Regions from separate parts of the Rouxiella badensis genome, predicted to be linked through region 1. Evidence: predicted binding sites of a transcription regulator. Region 1 holds the regulator's gene; each other region holds the start of a gene.
What was found. The regulator PurR, encoded in region 1, represses purine synthesis genes. The targets are predictions, from matches to a motif close to CANGCAAACGTTTGCNTG.

Region 1 (7,407 bases):
CTGCCATTGTAACGAGAGCAGCCCTCGGATAAAAACGCCATTTTTTGTGAGGTCTTTAGCGCACAAAAAGGCCTTTAATTGATGCATCCCTGTAATGTCGGTGATAGTATCCCTGATTGTCAAAACAGTGCAAAAATAAAGATTCATATAGAATAACATTTTTATTCTGTGACTTTAACCCAAACGATCCCAAAGGGATCTTTTAGGTAACGTGAGTTTAACCCTCTGAATCCTGGTTATTTTTTCGGCGCTATAGCTCATATTTTGCCCAGAAAAAAAGTTATTAACTTTTACTCACAATATGAATTAGAATCGAAGCAATTCGTGCTGTTTTGTCTCCCGCTTTTCGGGAATACTGGGACATCTTTTGATGTTTAACTTCGGCCTAATATTGGTAGCGACGCCATGCGTTTAATGTTTACGCTTTTTGTGCTGCTGTTTACCCAGCTCTTTTTGAATTTGGCGAATGCTTCGCCAAGTCATCGCGTCTCCGCCAAACAGGCCGAAACGCACGTAAGCCAGGCAAAGCCTGATGAGCGACGAAAGCGAAAGGTCGTCGCGAGAAGCAATAGAAAGACCAAGACTGTTCCGGTGAAAGAACAATCGAAAGCCAAAGAACACAGCAGGACGAAAGAGAAAGTGCACGGGAAGGCGAAAGTCGAGCACAAGCATCCTACCAGCACTAAACTCGTCAGGCACAAGGCCGAGAAGCCAACCGCTTCCAGGCTCGCAAGACACAAGGCAGAGAACTCGAAGAAAGAGATAAACTCGATTAGCCGTTCTCTGGCTGCTACCACTAACGTGGTCTGTGCGAAAGAAGGCAAAAAAGCCTACGGACGACACCGAAAGCATAAAACAAAAGAAGATACCTGCACCCCGTTAACGCTGAGTGCAGCGCACAAGAAAAAGTATTTGCATGCTAAAGAAACCGCGATGAACAAGCTGATGCACCAGGTCGGCAAACCTTATCGCTGGGGTGGAACCTCCCCGAATACTGGTTTCGACTGTAGTGGCCTGGTTTATTACGCGTACAAAGATTTAATGCGTATTAAAATGCCTCGCACCGCCAATGAGATGTACCATTTGCGCGATGCGGCCCCGGTTCCACGCGGTGAGCTTGAGTCTGGTGATTTAGTGTTCTTTAGAATTACTAAACGCGGCGCGGCGGACCACGTAGGTGTTTATCTCGGCAACGGTAAGTTTATTCAGTCACCGCGCTCTGGAGAAGACATCAAAATTAGTTATCTGGCAGATAACTACTGGCAAGACCACTACGTTGGTGCTCGCCGGGTCATGACGCCGAAAACGATTCGTTAAATAATGATTTCTCGCTTAACACCTGTGAATAGCATTTAACGAATGGTTTAAGCCTACCCCCTCTCGAGCGGGCGGTAAAATAGAAAAGGGCGATTTCTTTGATAAGAAATCGCCCTTTTTCGTTTCTGCCTGACGGCAAAAGATCAGTGCATGACGGCGGTAAAGCTGAATGCCACGATCGTCACCAGTGCGCACACCACGGTTATCAATGAGTATTTCAGATTGGTATCCACATAGACTCCTTGCCGGATAGAAGATTAAAAACCCTATATTTTATAAGCCTAAATATTTTGCGCGCTTTGCGTAAAAACGTCTACCGATCGTGCACCGATTTGCGCAACTTATCGCGAAAGCGCAAATTTGGCTTTCCCTTTCTTGAGATATAAGAGAAAATTAGCGGTTACCACGCTGTGTGCCCGGTCGGCGTTGTCCGACGCATCTTTCAGGATTCCTGAAACCACCCAACGAATTAACTGCTTAAAATGATTTATGCAGTTGAATGCACGCAGGCAAACGATTAACAAAAAACTAACGTGCTGAAAAGGGTTAGTTCAGGAGTGATTTTTACATGGCCACGATTAAAGATGTCGCTAAGCGCGCTGGTGTTTCGACTACAACGGTGTCGCACGTCATCAATAAAACCCGTTTCGTCGCCGAAGAAACTAAAGCTGCGGTTCGCGCAGCCATTAAAGATTTGCACTATTCCCCGAGCGCCGTCGCGCGTAGCCTGAAGGTGAATAACACCAAGTCCATCGGCCTGCTGGCCACCTCGAGTGAGGCGCCCTACTTCGCCGAAGTCATTGAAGCCGTTGAGAACAGCTGCTTCGCGAAGGGCTACACGCTTATCCTGTGTAACTCGCACAATAATCTGGAAAAGCAGAAAGCCTATCTGGCAATGCTTGCGCAAAAGCGCGTCGACGGCCTGCTGGTGATGTGCGCCGAGTATCCGGCCGAGCTGCTTGCCATGCTCGAGGAGTACCGTTCAATCCCGATGGTGGTGATGGACTGGGGCGAAGCGCAGAACGACTTTACCGACTCGATTATTGATAACGCCTTCGAGGGCGGATATCTGGCGGGTCGTTACCTGGTTGAACGCGGGCATCGCGACATTGGCGCCATTCCCGGTCAGCTGAACCGCAACACCGGCGGCGGTCGCTATCGCGGTTTCCTGAAAGCGATGAATGAAGCCAATATTGCCGTGCGTGATGAATGGGTGGTTCAGGGTGATTTCGAACCTGAATCAGGCTATCAGGCAATGCAAAAGATCCTCAACCAGAAGCAGCGACCGACGGCAGTGTTCTGCGGCGGTGACGTGATGGCGATGGGCGCGATTTGCGCAGCCGACGAAATGGGCCTGCGCGTTCCTCAGGATATTTCGGTCATTGGTTATGACAACGTGCGCAACGCGCGCTACTTCTCTCCAGCACTCACCACGGTACACCAGCCGAAAGAGCGCCTGGGCGAGATGGCCTTTACCATGTTGCTCGACCGCATTATTAGCAAGCGCGAAGTGCAGCAGACCATCGAGGTGAAACCCAAGCTGGTTGAACGCCGCTCCGTGGCCGACGGTCCTTTCCGCGACTATCGTCGTTAATTCTCGCTTTTCTGCGCTCCTCTCACGCCCGCCTTCGCGGGCGTGAGGCTATCTCAGCCATTCTTGATTCAGCGTTTCACTGTCCCCGAGATACTCCAACAACCAGTCTAGCGCCGGGGAATGATTTCGCTGGTCCCACGTCAGACAACACGGGCTTTCCGGAAACACGTTGGCAAGATTAAGCACTGCCAACCTTTGTTGCGCAATCCACGGCGCAACCCTATGTACTGGCAGCATGCCAACGCAGAGCCCTTCACAAAGGCAATCAATGGCGCAGGTCCAGTCCGGCACGACCAGACGACGCTGGTTGTCCAGCGTCCAGGTGTCGCGTTTGGGCAAATTTCTGGAGGTATCCTCTATACACAGCGCCGGATAAGGCCTCAGCGCATCATCGTCCAACGCCCTATTTTGTGCTGCCAGCGGATGCGTGGCGCTGACCACACAGTGCCAGGGTAAAGTCCCCATGTCCCTAAAGCTGAAACGCCCGCCGACCGGCACCGCGCTGGTGGCACCGATGGCGACGTCTGCACGATCATCGGCCAGCGCGTCCCAAACGCCGTTGAACACCTCTCCTTGAATCAATAACTCGGTGTCGGGGAAAGCGCGATAAAAATCGACCACCAGCTGCCGTATGCGATCGGGTTTTACTATTCGGTCGACCGCCACACGTAGCTGCCCGCTCCAGCCGTTGGCGACCTGCTGACACTGGCGACGCGTGGATAGCATTTTTTTGATAAGCACTCGGGCTTCATCAACGAAAAGGCGACCTGCGGGCGTCAATTCTACGTCGCGATGTCGGCGTTCAAACAGGGGGACCGCCAGCCATTCTTCGAGCTGTCGAATCTGATAGCTAATCGCTGACGGAACGCGATTGAGCTCAAGCGCTGCGGCAGTGAAGCTGCCGTTTCGCGCGACAGCGTCGACGACTTCGAGTGAATATTCAGACCACATAGGCACCGCCTTTTGTCGGGATGATCATTGCAACTCTCTGCTTTCAAATATTTTAATCACATGGTGCAAATATTAACGTTTCACAATCCGCAAGCCAAGCGGATACACTGCGCCACTGGCTTCACCCTACGAAATATTTAACTGCTTTTTTGAATTATAAGAGAACATCATGAAACCCTCATTTGGCTTTTTACTCTATCTGGCCGGGCTGAGCATGCTCGGATTTCTGGCGACCGACATGTATCTCCCGGCCTTTGGCAGCATGCAGGAGAGTCTGGATACCTCGGCCAGCGGAATAAGCGCTAGCCTGAGTATCTTCCTGGCTGGCTTCGCCGTGGCGCAGCTGTTCTGGGGTCCCCTTTCCGACCGCTTTGGCCGTAAACCTATTTTATTAACCGGACTGTCGCTGTTCGCCGTAGGCTGTCTGGGCATGATCTGGGTGCAAAACACCGAGCTGCTCCTGGCGCTGCGCTTTGTTCAGGCTATTGGGGTTTGTGCCGCGGCGGTAAGCTGGCAGGCGCTGGTGGTTGACCGCTATGCGTCTGACGTAGCGAAACGCACCTTTGCCAGCATCATGCCGTTGGTAGCACTTTCTCCTGCCCTCGCCCCATTAGTCGGCGCATGGGTACTGAATCATTTCAACTGGCGAGTCATCTTTGCCCTGCTGCTGGTGATAAGCGCCCTGCTGCTGTTCTTCACGCTGACGCTGAAAGAAACGAAAAAGTCTGTTGCCGAAAAAGCGCAGGCAAAAAGCGGTGTCACCGAGATGCTCAGCTCGCCGGTTTATAGCGGTAACGTACTGATTTACAGCGCCAGTTCGGCCGGCTTTTTTGCCTGGCTGACCGGTTCCCCCTTTATTCTAAGTGAAATGGGCTACGGACCTTCTGCGATTGGTTTGAGCTATGTCCCTCAAACTATTGCATTTTTATTAGGGGGTTACGGCTGTAGGATGATTATCAATAAAATTGATGGGGTTCGTCTGCTGCCCTGGCTTTTATTAGGCTATGCTATTAGCGTTATATCGCTTTATCTGGTTGCGACGTTAACTCAGGCTACGCTGGTAAGTTTGTTAGTGCCGTTCTGTTTAATGGCGCTGGTAAACGGTGCCTGTTATCCCATTGTCGTAGCAAATGCATTAATGCCATTTCCTGCTAATACAGGAAAGGCTGCCGCGTTGCAGAATACATTACAGTTAGGACTTTGCTTTTTAAGTAGCATGATGGTGTCGGCATTTATATCCCAGCCATTATTCTCGACGGTGACCGTTATGCTTACGACGGTGGTGCTGGTGGGAATGGGATACTTTATTTTGACGCGTTCAGCGAATAAGCAGAAGTCTGGACATCCAGAAGCAAAGCATGCTAACTAGTTAATATAATACCGTTATGTTACAATAACTTGAAGAATATGTTCGCCTGTTGCGATTTACAGTTGAGAATGCGCGCAGGCGAGCTTATACTCAATTCAACATAAGAAAATAACACTTTTACAAAACTTTTATCACAAGTAACTTTTGTGCGCGCGAATCGCGTCACATTTATTAGTGCAAGGATGATTCACCGCGGCGTATTACGCCTGGTGTCCTTCGTATTTTCCCTCTGTTCATAGTCATATATCAGACAAGGCGGAATATCCGTCTGTTCTCATAAGACCTGCCAATAGCCGTTGCTTTTTAAGCAGGTTAATAAGTCAGAAGAGAAAGTGATGGAGAAGCTATGAGTTCATCGTGTGTAGAAGACCTGAGTATTCAAGATAATCAGTGGTACCGAATCGCGAGCGAAATGTTATCAATGGCTGGCATTGAGGTTAATGGAACACGCCCTTTTGACATTACGGTAAAAAATCCCGATTTTTTTAAGCGCGTACTTCAGGAAGGTTCACTGGGTCTCGGCGAAAGTTATATGGACGGCTGGTGGGAATGTGAAAGATTAGACATGTTCTTCCATCGCGTCGTTGCCGCAGGGCTCGAGAACAAACTCCCACATCATCTTAAAGATACACTGCGTATCGCAGCAGCAAGGCTGACCAACCTGCAGTCCAGAAAACGCGCCTGGATCGTAGGTAAAGAGCATTACGACCTGGGTAACGATCTGTTCAGTAAAATGCTTGACCCTTATATGCAATACTCCTGTGCCTACTGGAAAGATGCGACCACGCTTGAACAGGCACAAGAAGCCAAACTGAAAATGATCTGTGAGAAACTGCAGCTTCAGCCGGGGCAACGACTGCTTGATATTGGCTGTGGTTGGGGAGGTTTGGCGGAATATGCAGCCCGAAATTACGGCGTCAGTGTTTTCGGCGTGACTATTTCTTCTGAACAGCAAAAAATGGCCCAGCAACGCTGCGAAGGTCTTGATGTCACCATCCTGCTGCAGGATTACCGCGATCTCAACGATCAGTTCGATCGCATTGTTTCCGTCGGCATGTTTGAACACGTCGGGCCTAAAAATTACCAGACCTATTTCGACGTGGTAAAACGCAACATCAAACCTGACGGTCTTTTCTTGCTGCACACCATCGGATCGAATAAAACCGATCTGAATGTCGATCCCTGGATCGATAAATATATCTTCCCGAACGGCTGCCTGCCTTCCGTTAAACACATTGCACAGACCACTGAAGGCCTGTTTGTGATGGAAGACTGGCACAACATTGGCGCAGATTATGATAGAACGTTGATGGCCTGGTTTGAGCGTTTCGTTCACGAATGGCCAAGTTTTGCAGAGAACTATTCAACGCGTTTCTATCGTATGTTCAGCTATTATCTGAACGCTTGCGCTGGGGCATTCCGCGCTCGCGACATTCAGCTGTGGCAGGTTGTTCTCAGCCCTAACGGCGTTGAAGGCGGCATTCGCGTTCCACGTTGATATGCTTCACATAATAAAAAAGCCGGCGGCAAGTGATTGCTTCCGGCTTTTTTACTTTTTGCATCTTAAAGAGGGCAATTATTCTTTGTCGTGTTCCTGGTGTTCGATTTCAGCCAGGGCGGCCGCAGCGGCCTGTGCAGCTTCGCGACTTGCCAGCACACGTTCGACGGTGTCGACGATGGCCTGAGTCTGCGGGTCGATTTCGATATTAATTTTGTCACCCAGGCGTTTGGCACCCAGCGTGGTGCGCTCGAGCGTTTCGGGGATCAGATGTACGCAAAAACGGGTTGGCGTGACTTCACCGACGGTCAGACTGATGCCGTCAATACCGATGTAGCCTTTGTGCAGAATGTATTTCATATATTCTGCATGCGGCATACGGAACCAGATCTGGCGATTGTTTTCAGAGGTGAGGATTTTCTGGACTTCGGCAGTGCAGACAATATGGCCAGACATCAAGTGGCCGCCAATTTCGTCATTAAAGCTGGCCGCACGCTCCAGATTGACCTCATCGCCTTCTTTAAGCTCGCCGAGGTTGGTCAGACGCAGCGTTTCCTTGATCAGGTCAAAGCTCACTAAATCCCCTTCAACCTTGGTCACCGTCAGACAGCATCCGTTGTGAGCCACCGATGCGCCAAGCGCCAGATTTGGCAGCATCGCCTCGGGCAGTCTGACCAC
Region 2 (7,407 bases), 1.9 Mb from region 1:
CGATACCGAACGCATAGAACGGCTGATAGGTCGCAGAGTTGATGTCCCTGGCAATTTTAAGCACGTCTGGCACGGTGGCTGTAAACGCCAGCGCCGTAGAGTGCAGCATCAGAATCACCTCGTTGCTATAGGCCGGTAAAGCGGTACGCAACGCAGAAGGCAGGATGATGCAGGTATACATTTTAAAGCGCGAGAAACCGTAAGCATTGGCCGCCTCGATTTCACCATGCGGTACTGCACGTATCGCACCGGCGAAAATCTCGGTGGTGTAGGCACAGGTGTTCAGCGTCAGGGCCAGAATGGTGCAGTTGAGGCCACTGCGGAAGAAGGCGTTCAGAAAGTCAGTGCCACGGACAATTTCGAGGCTGTACATCCCGGAGTAAAACACCAGCAGTTGCACGTAGAGCGGGGTACCGCGGAAAACGTAGGTAAACAGCCAGATTGGCATGCTTATCCAACGGTTTGGCGAAACGCGCCCAACGGAGAGCAGCACAGCGAGAAGTCCCCCCATCACCACCGAGCTTATTAACAGCCACAGCGTTACGGCGAGACCGGTAAAACGGTAGCCGTCGCTGTAGAGCAGCGACATGCCGTATTGATGCAAAATGTCGATCATAGCTCAGCCCTCTTCACACCCAGCGAATACCGGCGGTTGAGCCACAGCAATACTCCATTGGATAAGGTGGTAAATACCAGATAAATGATGCCGGCAACGATAGAGAAGTAGAAAGGTTGATAAGTCCCCTTACCTGCCAACTGCGTTGCCTTGATGACGTCTTCGAGGCCGAGCAGAGACACCAGCGCCGTGGCCTTGAGAATAACCTGCCAGTTGTTGGCGATGCCAGGCAGAGCGAAACGCATCATGGCTGGAAAGAGAATACGTCGGAAAATCTGTGAGCCGCTGAAGCCGTAAGCCACCGCCGCCTCGATTTGTCCGCGCGGAACCGCCATAAAAGCGCCGCGAAAGGTCTCGGTGAAATAGGCACCGTAAATGAATCCAAGGGTGATAATACCTGCGCTGAGGGGATCGATATCAATCTGATCGATGCCGATGGCTTCGGTCAGACTGTTTAACGCAATTTGCAGGCCGTAGAAAATTAACAGCATTAATACCAGATCGGGAACGCCGCGAATCAACGTGGTGTAGGCGCCAAACAATCCAGATATAACCCGGTTTTTTGACAGCTTTCCGCCCGCTCCGATCAAACCAATGATCAAGGCCAGCACCACCGAGGAGAGTGCCAGTTCCAGCGTGACCAGTGTGCCCTGGATTATTACGTGGGAATACCCGTATAGCATGAACATATCCTGTCTTTGACGATAATCAGACTGCGTTTCGCAGGTTTAACTGGGCTTCTCTTTTAAAGCGGCCTCCCCTTGCAGGCAGGCCGCCACTACGGAAACGACTCCTGTCCCTGATGTCGTCAGCTACCCCTTAACCGCCGTACACATCGAAGTTGAAGTATTTTTTCGCCAGCTTGTCGTAGGTGCCGTCTTTGCGCATGGAATCGAAGGCTTTGTTCAATGCATTTTTCAGATCGTCTTCGTTCTTACGCAGGCCCATGCCGGTGCCCACACCGAAGAATTTGTCATCTTTAACCGACTCGCCTGCAAACGCGTAGCCTTTACCCGCAGGCTGTTTCAGGAAGCCTTCGCTGCCTGCGACTTCATCCTGGAACGCTGCGTCAAGACGGCCGGACGCGAGGTCTGAATAAATCAGGTCCTGATTCTGGTAGGCCACTACGTTAACGCCCTTAGGCTGCCAGTTGGCGTTGGCATAAGCTTCCTGAGTAGAACCCTGCAGAACACCGATGTTTTTGCCTTTCAGGGAATCCAGCGTGGGCAAGATTTTAGAGCCGGTCGGTGCTATCAGACGCGCGTTGGCGGCATACAGCTTCTCGGTGAAATCAATTTCCTGCTGGCGTTTCTCAGTGATAGACAAAGAAGAGATGATGGCGTCGATTTTTCTCGCCTTCAGGGAAGGGATCAGCGCGTCAAAGTCGCTTTCAACGTAGGTACATTTGATTTGCGCACGTTTACACATTTCATTAGCCAGGTCGATATCAAAACCGACCAGCTTACCGCTGGAATCTTTCGATTCAAATGGTGCATAGGTTGGATCCGTACCGATTTTAATTGCTTTTGGCACGGCAGCAAAAGCGCTGCTTGCGCTGGCCAATACGAATACCAGAGGAAGAACCTTGAACAACTTTTTCATACATAACCCTCAGCCATTAATCGTGCGTTGTTGTTTGTTGTGTTTGGTTGCCGGGACAACCGTTTTATTTTTTTGTCACCGGTCTGCGTCGGTAACATTTTCACCACTTTCACTACTATGCAGTAATTATGCAATAGTTATGCAGTAATCGTGCCGACTTTGCGGAACTGTCGTTTTAGTGAACAACGAAGGCAAAATTACATTCAGATTAGTCTGCAAAATCACCGGTTAAGCGAGCGCTACCGTCAGATTGAAACAGAAACGCACCAAAATAAAACATAAAGAGTTCAATTTTGGTGCATCGTTATCATTCTGTGCAAATTTAGGGCATAAGGGCTTGCAAAAAGCTAGTGGCTGCCCTGCCAGCGAACAAACAGGTCTTCCGGAAGTTCGATATCAAACTGGTCGATAACCCGGTTTACGGTCTGATCGATGATGTCTTCAACGCTTGAGGGACGATGATAAAAGGCAGGTACCGGCGGCATGATAATCGCGCCGAGTTCGGCTGCGGAGGTCATCAGACGCAAATGGCCGAGATGCAGTGGCGTTTCGCGCACGCACAGCACCAGACGACGGCTCTCTTTCAGCACGACGTCTGCCGCACGGGTCAGCAATCCGTCGGTATAGCTATTGACAATACCGGACAGCGTTTTGATTGAGCACGGCAGTATTGCCATACCCGCGGTTTTGAACGAGCCGGAAGAGATGGTTGCCGCGATATCTCGAGAGTCATGGACAACGTCGGCAAGCGCCTGAACGTCGCGCAGGCTGAGATCGGTTTCAAGCGCCAGCGTTTGACGCGCCGCATTGCTCATCACCAGATGCGTTTCGACCTCAGGCACTTCGCGCAACACCTGTAAAAGACGAACGCCATAAATAGCGCCACTGGCGCCGGAGATGCCGACAATGAGTCGTTTCATGGATACAGCCTCAGAAATGACGAACTTAAACTTCAGAACGTAGGATTAATCAGAAGACTTTGCCGGAATGAAAAGCGATTGGCAAGTAACGGTGTCAAGCGGGGATAATACCGGAGAGAACCGTCTGCCTTGACCTGCGTAACAGGGTAAGACAGACGGTAAAAAGGCTTAATTAACCTTCATTATGCATTTCGAGATTTTCGGCTTCCTGCTGACCACGCAATGCCTGAGCATCGTCGTTACGCAGGGCGTCGAGGTATTCGAGATAGCTTTGGTCAACGTCTTTGGTGACGTAGATACCGTCAAACACCGAGCATTCGAACTGCTCGATATCCGGGTTCTCTTCCTTCACCGCGTCGATGAGGTCACTCAAGTCCTGGAATATAAGCGCATCCGCACCGATCATCTGGTTGATTTCGCTCACTTCACGACCGTGGGCAATCAGCTCGTTGGCGCTTGGCATGTCGATACCGTAGACGTTCGGGAAACGCACTTCCGGCGCAGCCGAAGCCAGGTAAACATTTTTAGCTCCCGCGTCACGGGCCATCTCGACAATCTGTTGAGAGGTGGTACCGCGAACGATGGAGTCATCGATCAGGAGAACGTTTTTATCACGGAACTCGGCGCGGTTGGCGTTTAGTTTGCGGCGCACCGACTTAACGCGCTCCTGCTGACCCGGCATGATAAAGGTACGGCCCACGTAGCGGTTTTTAACAAACCCCTGACGGTACGGCTTGTTCAGGATACGGGCGATTTCCAGAGCGATGTCGTTAGACGTCTCAGGGATCGGGATAACCGCATCGATTTCAAGATCTTCCCACTCGCGGGCAATTTTGGCACCCAGCTTCTGGCCCATACGGCGACGCGCGCTGTAAACGGAAATCTTGTCGATGAACGAGTCAGGGCGGGCGAAATAGACGTACTCGAACAGGCATGGATTGTACTGAGGATTCTCGGCACACATGCGAGTGAAGAGTTGGCCTTTTTCGGTGATATACACCGCTTCGCCTGGCGCGACGTCACGCAGGAACTCGAAGCCCAGGGTATCCAGCGCCACGCTCTCGGACGCTACCATGTACTCGGAGCGGCCGTCTTCAAGCTCACGCCTGCCGATAACCAGCGGGCGAATTCCGTGCGGGTCACGGAAAGCCAGCATTCCGTGGCCGATGATCATCGCGACGCAAGCATACGCACCGCGGATCTTCAGATTCATTGCCGTGACGGCAGCGAAAATGTTGTCAGCCTCCAGCGGATAGTGCTGGAACTTGTCCAACTCGCTGGCCAGAATGTTTAGCAAAACTTCAGAATCGGAAGTGGTGTTGACGTGGCGACGCGCGCCTTCAAACAGCGTACTTCTCAATTCGTGTGCATTCGTCAGGTTACCGTTATGGGCCAGTGAAATGCCGAACGGAGAGTTGACGTAAAATGGTTGAGCCTCAGAAGCGCTGGAACTGCCAGCCGTAGGGTAACGAACGTGACCAAGGCCCATGTTGCCCTGTAAACGTTGCATATGCCGTGCTTCAAACACATCCTTCACCAGGCCATTTGCCTTCCGCAGACGGAAGTTATTGTTGCCATCAATGGTGACGATGCCAGCGGCATCCTGCCCACGGTGCTGCAACACCGTTAACGCGTCATAAATCGACTGGTTTACCGGCATAAAACCGGCGATACCGACAATACCGCACATGTTGTCTTTTCCTCATCAGCGCTGCCAAAGTTAAATATGCTTTGGCAAGAAACTCGACGTGCTCTGCAGGTAGTCAAAAAACCACCTGATGATAGAACTAAAATACGGGATCAACTGAGACTGCTTCCAGTCATCACCGTGTGAAAAGCTGGTGAAAGTGTCCAGAAAGAAGAGCCCTGCTGCGACGATCAATACGCCACGCAGTGCGCCAAAACAGACGCCTAAAACCCGGTCGGTTCCCGATAGTCCGGTACGATCGACCAAAGAGCTGATCACATAGTTTACAATGGCACCTACGATCAACGTCGCGATGAACAAGATACCAATTGCGATCCCGTTTCGAACGACTTCGTCTTCGAAACGCGTGAAATAGACGGCGAGGTAAGGATAATAGTGGCTGGCAACGAAGAAGGCGCACCCCCAGGTTACCAATGATAAGGCCTCGCGAACAAAACCTCGAATCAGGCTGACTAAAGCAGAAAACCCGATAACCGCAATAATGACGTAATCAATCCAAACCATCACTTTATCAATCTCATCCAGGATAAGACCCTTCATCTTTCTCGCCAAAGCGGGAATGATTCGGGGAAAAACTTGCCCGGCATCCAAATCGCTGCGAATTCTAACAGAAAAAGAAAACGTTTGCGTAGGGGAAATCTGCCGGTCAGCCAAATTAATCATTGCGGCTAAAAAAACATCAATCACCGCAAAAAGATAACGAAACGTTATAAATTCAAGTTACCTAAAAAGGGCACATTCCGCTTAGTCTTCGCGCCCCTTAACCTACAAACAGACGCCACTGCAAGCACCCCGGATACCTGACAATTCGGTAACCGGGGTGCTGTAGGGGAATCAACCACCCTGTACGTTAATGGGTGAAAGACAGTTTAGTGGGCGGAGTAGGCACGCACTACGCCGCTCAATCCGCTGACGCTTTTCAGCGAAGACAGAGAGGCTTCAAGGTTTTGCTTATTGGCTTCAGGCCCAACGAAGACGCGGGTGATTTGCCCCTGAACCGGCGTGGCCGGGACGGTATAAGCACGATAGCCTGATAAACGCAGTTTAGCGACCACCTCGTTCACTTTATCAGCATTTTTCAACGCCCCTAACTGTACGACGTAAGACTGACCCGCCGGGGCCTTTTCAGGCGTCTGCGGGCGAGGTTCAGTTTTAGCCGTCTCTACAGGTTTAGGCTCCACCTTTTTAGGCTCAACGCGCTTCGGTTCGACCGGTTTGGTCTGGGTCTGCCTTGGCTGCTGTGCCTGACGAGATTCTGTCATCGCAGGCGGCGTCAAAGTTTTAGGCTGCGTCGCTTTGGGTGATTCAGTTTTCGGCGCGGCGGTGGCGGTATCGCCTTCATCGGCTTCTCCGTCAGCCTGTGCGGCGGCGTGTGCCGCCTCGGCAGCGCCAGCGTTGATTGCCGCACTCGCCCCTTCTGGCGGCTGAGCCGGTAACGCCTGCGTCACCTGCCCGGCGTTTTCCTGATCCTGAGAATCCCCGGCTTTTGGAACCAGAGGAATCGAGGCGAACTCGTCCTCATAGTGCTTCTTTTTTCCATCCAGCAACCCCGGGAGAATAATGACCCCCAACGCCACCAGAATTACGGTGCCAACCAGACGATTTTGAAACTTACTTGCCACTGGTATTCCCCGTATCCAACGCAGCCATCACATGCGCTACGGTATGAAATGATCCACAGACTATAACAATATCCTGACTTTCAGCATCCTGCATCGCCTGTTTCCATGCGCTCACCACATCTGTGAACGAAAACGCCTCGGGAAGATGTTCTGTCAACGCCGCGACCCCAGCACCGCGCGGACCCTCGAGAGGAGCACAGTACCAGACATCAACCTGCGGTTTCAGACAGTCCAACGTTCCGGCAATGTCTTTATCCAACAACATACCGATAACTGCACGCACTTTTCCGCCCTGACGTGGCAAATCAGAAAGTTTACCGGCTAAATACCCGGCAGCGTGTGGATTATGAGCAACGTCGAGGATCAGACGTGGAGATTCGCTAACCTGTTGGAAGCGGCCCGGCAAGGATGCCTGCTGCAACCCCTGACGCAGCGCGTCTTCCGAAACGTTGATTTCACTATAGTGCAATGCGGCCAACGCCGTCGCCGCATTCGCCAGCGGCACGTTAGGCAGCGGCATTGCGCTGTAAGCCGCTGTCTCTACGCCTTCGCAACGCCAGCTCCAGTCGCTGCTGCCGACCTGATAATGCCAGTCCTGACCCACGCGGTGCAGGTGCGCGCCTTTTTCGTTGGCGACGTCGGCAATCGACTGCGGCATATCAATCTCCCCCACGACCGCAGGACGGTCCTTGCGGAATACGCCTGCTTTCTCACGGCCGATGCTCTCGCGATCGGAACCGAGCCAGTCGGTGTGGTCGAGCGCAATGCTGGTCACGACGGAAACGTTGGCATCGACAATGTTGGTGGCATCAAGACGACCGCCAAGGCCCACTTCAAGGATAACCACGTCGAGCGCCGCCTGCTTAAACAGCTGTAACGCCGACAGGGTGCCGTATTCGAAATAGGTCAGCGAAATATCACCGCGACCGGCCTCGAGCA
Region 3 (7,407 bases), 1.4 Mb from region 1:
GTTCGCTCGCCGCTACTGGGGGAATCTCGGTTGATTTCTTTTCCTCGGGGTACTTAGATGTTTCAGTTCCCCCGGTTCGCCTCGCATGGCTATGTATTCACCATGCGATAATGTGACGTATCACATTGGGTTTCCCCATTCGGGTATCGTCGGGTATAACGGTTCATATCACCTTACCGACGCTTTTCGCAGATTAGCACGCCCTTCATCGCCTCTGACTGCCTAGGCATCCACCGTGTACGCTTAGTCGCTTAACCTCACAACCCGAAGGTGTCTTATAAACTCGTAAAGAGTGACAACATTCGAGGCTGCGATTATTTGAGAGACTCTAATACAGGTGCGCATAACTCAATACTTCTACGGAGAGTTATGTTCAGCTGTATCATTTCAATTTTTCAGCTTGTTCCAGATTGTTAAAGAGCAAAATACTTCGCAGTATACTGTCGCCAATATACTCTGAAGTATTGGTGTGAACCGTATGGATATGGTGGAGCTAAGCGGGATCGAACCGCTGACCTCCTGCGTGCAAGGCAGGCGCTCTCCCAGCTGAGCTATAGCCCCATACAGTCACTAACAGATACCTTTATCACTCATCGTTCAGATGAGTCAGCCAATGCTTTTCTTATCAAGGCGGAGTCACACGACGTTTGCTTGGTGCAAACGAGTGGGGCGACAACGCAGAGAAGGAAAGGATTGGTAGGCCTGAGTGGACTTGAACCACCGACCTCACCCTTATCAGGGGTGCGCTCTAACCACCTGAGCTACAAGCCTATAAAGGTATTTCTGCTCGTTACTTTTTCATCAGACAATCTGTGTGGACACTGCACAATGCGTATCTTGAGGTAAGGAGGTGATCCAACCGCAGGTTCCCCTACGGTTACCTTGTTACGACTTCACCCCAGTCATGAATCACAAAGTGGTAAGCGCCCTCCCGAAGGTTAAGCTACCTACTTCTTTTGCAACCCACTCCCATGGTGTGACGGGCGGTGTGTACAAGGCCCGGGAACGTATTCACCGTAGCATTCTGATCTACGATTACTAGCGATTCCGACTTCATGGAGTCGAGTTGCAGACTCCAATCCGGACTACGACGTACTTTATGAGGTCCGCTTGCTCTCGCGAGTTCGCTTCTCTTTGTATACGCCATTGTAGCACGTGTGTAGCCCTACTCGTAAGGGCCATGATGACTTGACGTCATCCCCACCTTCCTCCGGTTTATCACCGGCAGTCTCCTTTGAGTTCCCACCATTACGTGCTGGCAACAAAGGATAAGGGTTGCGCTCGTTGCGGGACTTAACCCAACATTTCACAACACGAGCTGACGACAGCCATGCAGCACCTGTCTCAGAGTTCCCGAAGGCACTAAGCTATCTCTAGCAAATTCTCTGGATGTCAAGAGTAGGTAAGGTTCTTCGCGTTGCATCGAATTAAACCACATGCTCCACCGCTTGTGCGGGCCCCCGTCAATTCATTTGAGTTTTAACCTTGCGGCCGTACTCCCCAGGCGGTCGACTTAACGCGTTAGCTCCGGAAGCCACGCCTCAAGGGCACAACCTCCAAGTCGACATCGTTTACAGCGTGGACTACCAGGGTATCTAATCCTGTTTGCTCCCCACGCTTTCGCACCTGAGCGTCAGTCTTTGTCCAGGGGGCCGCCTTCGCCACCGGTATTCCTCCAGATCTCTACGCATTTCACCGCTACACCTGGAATTCTACCCCCTCTACAAGACTCTAGCTTGCCAGTTTCAAATGCAGTTCCCAAGTTAAGCTCGGGGATTTCACATCTGACTTAACAAACCGCCTGCGTGCGCTTTACGCCCAGTAATTCCGATTAACGCTTGCACCCTCCGTATTACCGCGGCTGCTGGCACGGAGTTAGCCGGTGCTTCTTCTGCGAGTAACGTCAATCGCTGCAGTTATTAACTACAACGCCTTCCTCCTCGCTGAAAGTGCTTTACAACCCTAAGGCCTTCTTCACACACGCGGCATGGCTGCATCAGGCTTGCGCCCATTGTGCAATATTCCCCACTGCTGCCTCCCGTAGGAGTCTGGACCGTGTCTCAGTTCCAGTGTGGCTGGTCATCCTCTCAGACCAGCTAGGGATCGTCGCCTAGGTGAGCCATTACCCCACCTACTAGCTAATCCCATCTGGGCACATCCGATGGCGTGAGGCCCGAAGGTCCCCCACTTTGGTCTTGCGACATCATGCGGTATTAGCTACCGTTTCCAGTAGTTATCCCCCTCCATCAGGCAGTTTCCCAGACATTACTCACCCGTCCGCCGCTCGTCACCCAGAGAGCAAGCTCTCCCGTGCTACCGCTCGACTTGCATGTGTTAGGCCTGCCGCCAGCGTTCAATCTGAGCCATGATCAAACTCTTCAATTAAAAGTTCGATTTGCTGCAACAAGTGCAGCGATGCTCAAAGTTACTTCACATCATTCATAATGAATTACTGCTTGGTCACTCTAAGACTTGATATTTTTTGCCACCGAGGTGGCTGATATCGTCTTGTGAGTGCCCACACAGATTGTCTGATAAATTGTTAAAGAGCAGTGAGTTACGCGCTTTCGCTTGCTAACTCGAGGTGGCGTATATTACGCTTTCCTCATTTGATGTCAACCGTTTATTTTCGCGGTCATCATCATTTTTAATTCTTTCCGACTCGTTCACACCGCGTTGCTGCTGCGTTGTTCCCTGTCGATGGAGCGGCATTATAGGGAGTTTCTGAGGAGCCGCAACCCCTAATTTCAATAAAAAATACCGTTCGCTGCAATACACAGCAAAAGCGGGGTTTATACCGATTTACACACAAAGTTATCCACAATGTTCATCGAAACTCAAAATTGACGCGCATCGCGCAATCGTTTTCGCTACAATATCGCGCGTCTGAATTAACCGACACTATCTGCAATAATGATGCTTACAGCTTCTGTGGAACCTTATCTGAATCCAATCCTGCGTTTTTCTTCTATATATAGAGGGAAACAAGCATTGAATTCACGTAACGCTCTCTATTGCGACTCCAAAGCCAAGGGATAAACCACCATGCAACAACGTCGTCCAATCCGCCGCGCACTGCTCAGTGTTTCTGACAAAGCCGGTATCGTAGAATTCGCCCAAGCCCTCTCTCAACGTGGAGTGGATTTGCTTTCCACTGGTGGCACAGCCCGCCTGCTGGCCGACGCGGGTTTGCCAGTGACAGAAGTCTCTGACTACACCGGCTTCCCGGAAATGATGGATGGACGTGTTAAAACTCTGCACCCGAAAGTGCACGGTGGCATCCTGGGTCGTCGCGGTAAAGATGACGAGATCATGGGTCAGCACGCTATCGCGCCGATCGATATGGTTGTCGTTAACCTGTATCCGTTTGCAGCTACCGTGTCTCGTCCGGACTGCTCACTGGAAGACGCCGTTGAAAACATCGATATCGGCGGCCCGACCATGGTTCGCTCTGCGGCCAAGAACCACAACGACGTTGCTATCGTGGTTAAGAGCAGCGACTACACCTCTATTATTGAAGAGATGGATGCCAACGAAGGTTCACTCCTGCTGGCCACCCGTTTCAACCTGGCTATCAAAGCCTTCGAACACACCGCTGCCTACGACGGCATGATTGCCAACTACTTCGGTACCATGGTCCCTGCATACCACGGCGACACCGAGTCTCCTTCTGGCCAGTTCCCACGTACCCTTAATCTGAGCTACATCAAGAAGCAGGATATGCGTTACGGCGAGAACAGCCACCAGCAGGCCGCATTCTATATAGAAGAAGGGGTTTGTGAGGCATCGGTAGCAACCTCTACACAGCTGCAGGGCAAAGCCCTCTCTTATAACAACATTGCCGATACCGATGCGGCACTGGAATGTGTTAAAGAGTTCGATGAACCAGCCTGCGTTATCGTCAAGCACGCGAACCCTTGCGGCGTTGCCGTGGGTGGCAACGTTCTCGAAGCCTACGAGCGTGCCTACAAGACTGACCCGACCTCGGCTTTCGGCGGCATCATCGCCTTCAACCGCGAGCTGGATGCGACGACTGCTAAGGCCATCATCAGCCGTCAGTTCGTTGAAGTGATCATCGCCCCTTCCGTGAGCGAAGAAGCGCTGGCGCTGACTGCGACCAAACAAAACGTTCGCGTATTGGTCTGCGGCGAATGGAAAGGACGTCAAACAGCGCTGGACTTCAAGCGCGTTAACGGTGGCCTGTTGGTTCAGGACCGCGATCTCGGTATGGTCGACGTAGCCGACTTACGCGTCGTCACGACCCGTCAGCCGAGCGAGCAAGAGCTGAAAGATGCCTTGTTCTGCTGGAAGGTGGCGAAGTTTGTTAAATCTAACGCTATCGTTTATGCACGCGATAAAATGACCATCGGTATCGGCGCAGGCCAGATGAGCCGCGTTTACTCTGCCAAAATCGCCGGGATCAAAGCTGCCGACGAAGGTCTGGAAGTTGCCGGTTCTGTCATGGCCTCTGATGCGTTCTTCCCGTTCCGCGACGGTATCGATGCAGCCGCTGCGGTTGGCATCACCTGCGTTATCCAACCCGGCGGTTCCATGCGTGATAATGAAGTGATTGAAGCCGCTAACGAACATGGCATCGCCATGGTGTTCACCGGTATGCGTCACTTCCGCCACTAATTTTGGAGTTCTGAATGAATATTTTAATTATCGGTAACGGCGGACGTGAACACGCGCTGGCATGGAAAGCGTCCCAGTCACCTCTGGCAGACAAAATCTACGTTGCCCCAGGTAACGCCGGGACTGCGCTTGAACCCTTGCTGGAAAACGTCAACATCGCCGCGACCGACGTTGCGGGTCTGCTGGCGTTTGCCCAAAGCCACGATATTGGCCTGACGATTGTCGGACCAGAAGCCCCGCTGGTTATCGGCGTGGTTGACGCGTTTCGCGCTGCCGGCCTGAAAATCTTTGGCCCAACTCAGGCAGCCGCACAGCTCGAAGGTTCTAAAGCGTTTACCAAGGATTTCCTGGCACGTCATGCTATCCCAAGCGCCGACTACCAGAACTTTACCGAAATTGAACCGGCCCTCGCCTATCTGCGCAGCAAAGGCGCGCCGATAGTTATCAAAGCCGACGGTCTGGCGGCAGGTAAAGGCGTTATCGTGGCGATGACGCTGGAAGAAGCTGAAGCTGCGGTTCACGACATGCTGGCAGGCAACGCCTTTGGCGACGCCGGTCACCGCATCGTTATCGAAGAGTTCCTCGATGGCGAAGAGGCGAGCTTCATCGTGATGGTTGACGGTGAAAACGTGGTGCCGATGGCGACCAGCCAGGACCACAAGCGCGTTGGCGATGCAGATACCGGTCCTAACACCGGCGGTATGGGTGCCTATTCACCCGCACCGGTCGTCACCGATGAAATCCACCAGCGCGTAATGGACCAGGTTATTTGGCCAACCGTGCGTGGCATGGCGTCTGAAGGCAACGTCTACACCGGTTTCCTGTATGCCGGTTTGATGATCTCCGCCGACGGTCAGCCGAAGGTTATCGAGTTCAACTGCCGCTTTGGCGACCCTGAAACTCAGCCTATTATGCTGCGCCTGCGCTCTGACCTGGTTGAGCTGTGCCTGGCCGGTGCGGAAGGTCGTCTGAACGAAGTGACCTCCGAATGGGACCCGCGCCCTTCTCTGGGTGTGGTACTGGCAGCGGGCGGTTACCCGGGCGATTACACCAACGGCGAAGTGATCCTTGGCTTGCCGCTGGAAGAAGCACCGGATGGCAAAGTGTTCCACGCCGGTACCCGCCTGCATGACGAACGCGTTGTGACCAACGGCGGCCGCGTACTCTGCGTGACGGCGTTAGGAAAAACGGTGGCAGACGCTCAGAAACGTGCGTATCAGCTGGCGCAGGACATCAAGTGGGAAGGCAGCTTCTGCCGTAAAGACATCGGCTATCGTGCGATTGCCCGCGAGCAGGGTCAGTAATCCCGGCTCTATAATAGAAAAAGCCCGCGCAATGCGGGCTTTTTACTGTCTGGAAACCGCCGAAGGCTAGTTTAACTGGCCCTGTTTCGGTTCCCAGAGACAGAAATCTTCGTTTGCCACCAGCAGCAGTTCATTGCCCTCCGGGGCGGTCAGCCAGGCAAGTCCCAGCTTGTCGTCGGCCTTGGCGGCGCGCTTCGCTAGCCAGACCTGCGAGCGAATATTCAGGCTAAGCGTCACGGGCTCACCTGCGCAGGTGGTAATCACGCCCTGTCGCCAACGTCCCTGCACTAGCTGTACGTTCCCGGCGCGCAGCGTCTTACTCAAATTCAGGACCTTGTCTGCCTGATATTTGTAGCGCTCGATATCGTCCGCCGAGAGTTTTTCTTTGGCGTCGGCCAGCTGTCGTTGCATAAAGCTGACGTTACCTTCCTGATCGAAACGCAGCGTCACGCCGAGGTCTTTGGCGGCGGCATGGCTTTCTTTAATCAGATGCAACTCACCGTCGACGTATTCATAGCGGGTTATCACGGTGTCTTTACCGTAATAGGGACTGTAAACGTTGATGAGGGTTTGTGGACGATGTTCACTGTCGTCCTCACGCCACAGTCGGTTAATGCCCTGATCGGCTATGTAGCCACTGGCGCTAAAAAGAGGGGTATCCTGGTGGGAACTGCATCCGACCAGACTGAAGGCCAATGTGACGGCCATCAGTCCGGTGGTGATAAACGAAAGGGACCAGCGTGGCCCCTCGTTTATTCTTTTCACTGCAAGCAATTACTTAACAGCTTCTTTCAAAGCTTTGCCTGAAACGAACGCAGGAACGGTAGCAGCAGCGATTTTGATTTCTTTGCCTGTCTGCGGGTTACGACCCGTGCGCTCGTTACGTTGATTGACTTTAAAAGTCCCGAAACCAACCAATTGTACTGCTTCACCCTCTTTCAGAGACTCGGTAATTGCAGACAGAGTAGATTCAAGAGCCAGTTTAGCTTGAGTTTTAGAAAGATCAGCCTTGTCAGCAATTACATCAATCAGTTGAGTCTTGTTCATAAGTTATCCTTTACAGTGTGTTTATCGTTTGCAAAGCATCGAGTGCGACGGATATGCCGATTGACAGCACCCTCCTGCATACACGCACCGATAGCCACTTTTTATTACGCACCCCAAATGTAGACCAGACAGGGTACGGATGTGAAGCCTTGAGATACGACAAATAAGGCGTTAAATCACGTTTTCTTGCCTTATTGCGTTAAATTTATCCCAATGTTACTCACAGCGGCTTCACGCAGGTCAGAACGTAACCCTTTTATCAATTCGATGTCACGTTCTTCACAGTCAGCCAACAGGCGGAAAATCTCCCATTGGATGTCCCATTCTTCTTCAACAGCCGGTATCACTTTCAGCTCTTCATCGGTCATTTCTTTGCCAGCCAGAGTCATCTCGAGCATGGCAACGGTGCGGATGGATGTTT

Region 2: the regulator PurR is predicted to act here: its motif matches at 5,460-5,477, upstream of cvpA (colicin V production protein).
Region 3: the regulator PurR is predicted to act here: its motif matches at 2,855-2,872, upstream of purH (bifunctional phosphoribosylaminoimidazolecarboxamide formyltransferase/IMP cyclohydrolase).

The regions. Positions count from the first base shown of each region.
Region 1 is NZ_CP114062.1:2,312,992-2,320,398, forward strand. It holds gene O1V65_RS10675 (C40 family peptidase) at 406-1,317, shown strand; gene cydH (cytochrome bd-I oxidase subunit CydH) at 1,461-1,550, opposite strand; gene purR (HTH-type transcriptional repressor PurR) at 1,886-2,911, shown strand; gene punR (DNA-binding transcriptional activator PunR) at 2,960-3,862, opposite strand; gene punC (purine nucleoside transporter PunC) at 4,032-5,231, shown strand; gene cfa (cyclopropane fatty acyl phospholipid synthase) at 5,578-6,729, shown strand; gene O1V65_RS10705 (riboflavin synthase) at 6,808-7,407, opposite strand, start outside.
Region 2 is NZ_CP114062.1:402,686-410,092, reverse strand. It holds gene O1V65_RS02135 (ABC transporter permease) at 1-616, opposite strand, end outside; gene O1V65_RS02130 (histidine ABC transporter permease HisQ) at 613-1,299, opposite strand; gene argT (lysine/arginine/ornithine ABC transporter substrate-binding protein ArgT) at 1,436-2,218, opposite strand; gene O1V65_RS02120 (UbiX family flavin prenyltransferase) at 2,566-3,138, opposite strand; gene purF (amidophosphoribosyltransferase) at 3,311-4,828, opposite strand; gene cvpA (colicin V production protein) at 4,859-5,350, opposite strand; gene dedD (cell division protein DedD) at 5,716-6,468, opposite strand; gene folC (bifunctional tetrahydrofolate synthase/dihydrofolate synthase) at 6,458-7,407, opposite strand, start outside.
Region 3 is NZ_CP114062.1:3,744,610-3,752,016, forward strand. It holds rRNA gene O1V65_RS17240 (23S ribosomal RNA) at 1-257, opposite strand, end outside; tRNA gene O1V65_RS17245 (tRNA-Ala) at 486-561, opposite strand; tRNA gene O1V65_RS17250 (tRNA-Ile) at 695-771, opposite strand; rRNA gene O1V65_RS17255 (16S ribosomal RNA) at 844-2,385, opposite strand; gene purH (bifunctional phosphoribosylaminoimidazolecarboxamide formyltransferase/IMP cyclohydrolase) at 3,046-4,635, shown strand; gene purD (phosphoribosylamine--glycine ligase) at 4,650-5,939, shown strand; gene O1V65_RS17270 (DUF1481 domain-containing protein) at 6,006-6,647, opposite strand; gene hupA (nucleoid-associated protein HU-alpha) at 6,714-6,986, opposite strand; gene O1V65_RS17280 (YjaG family protein) at 7,178-7,407, opposite strand, start outside.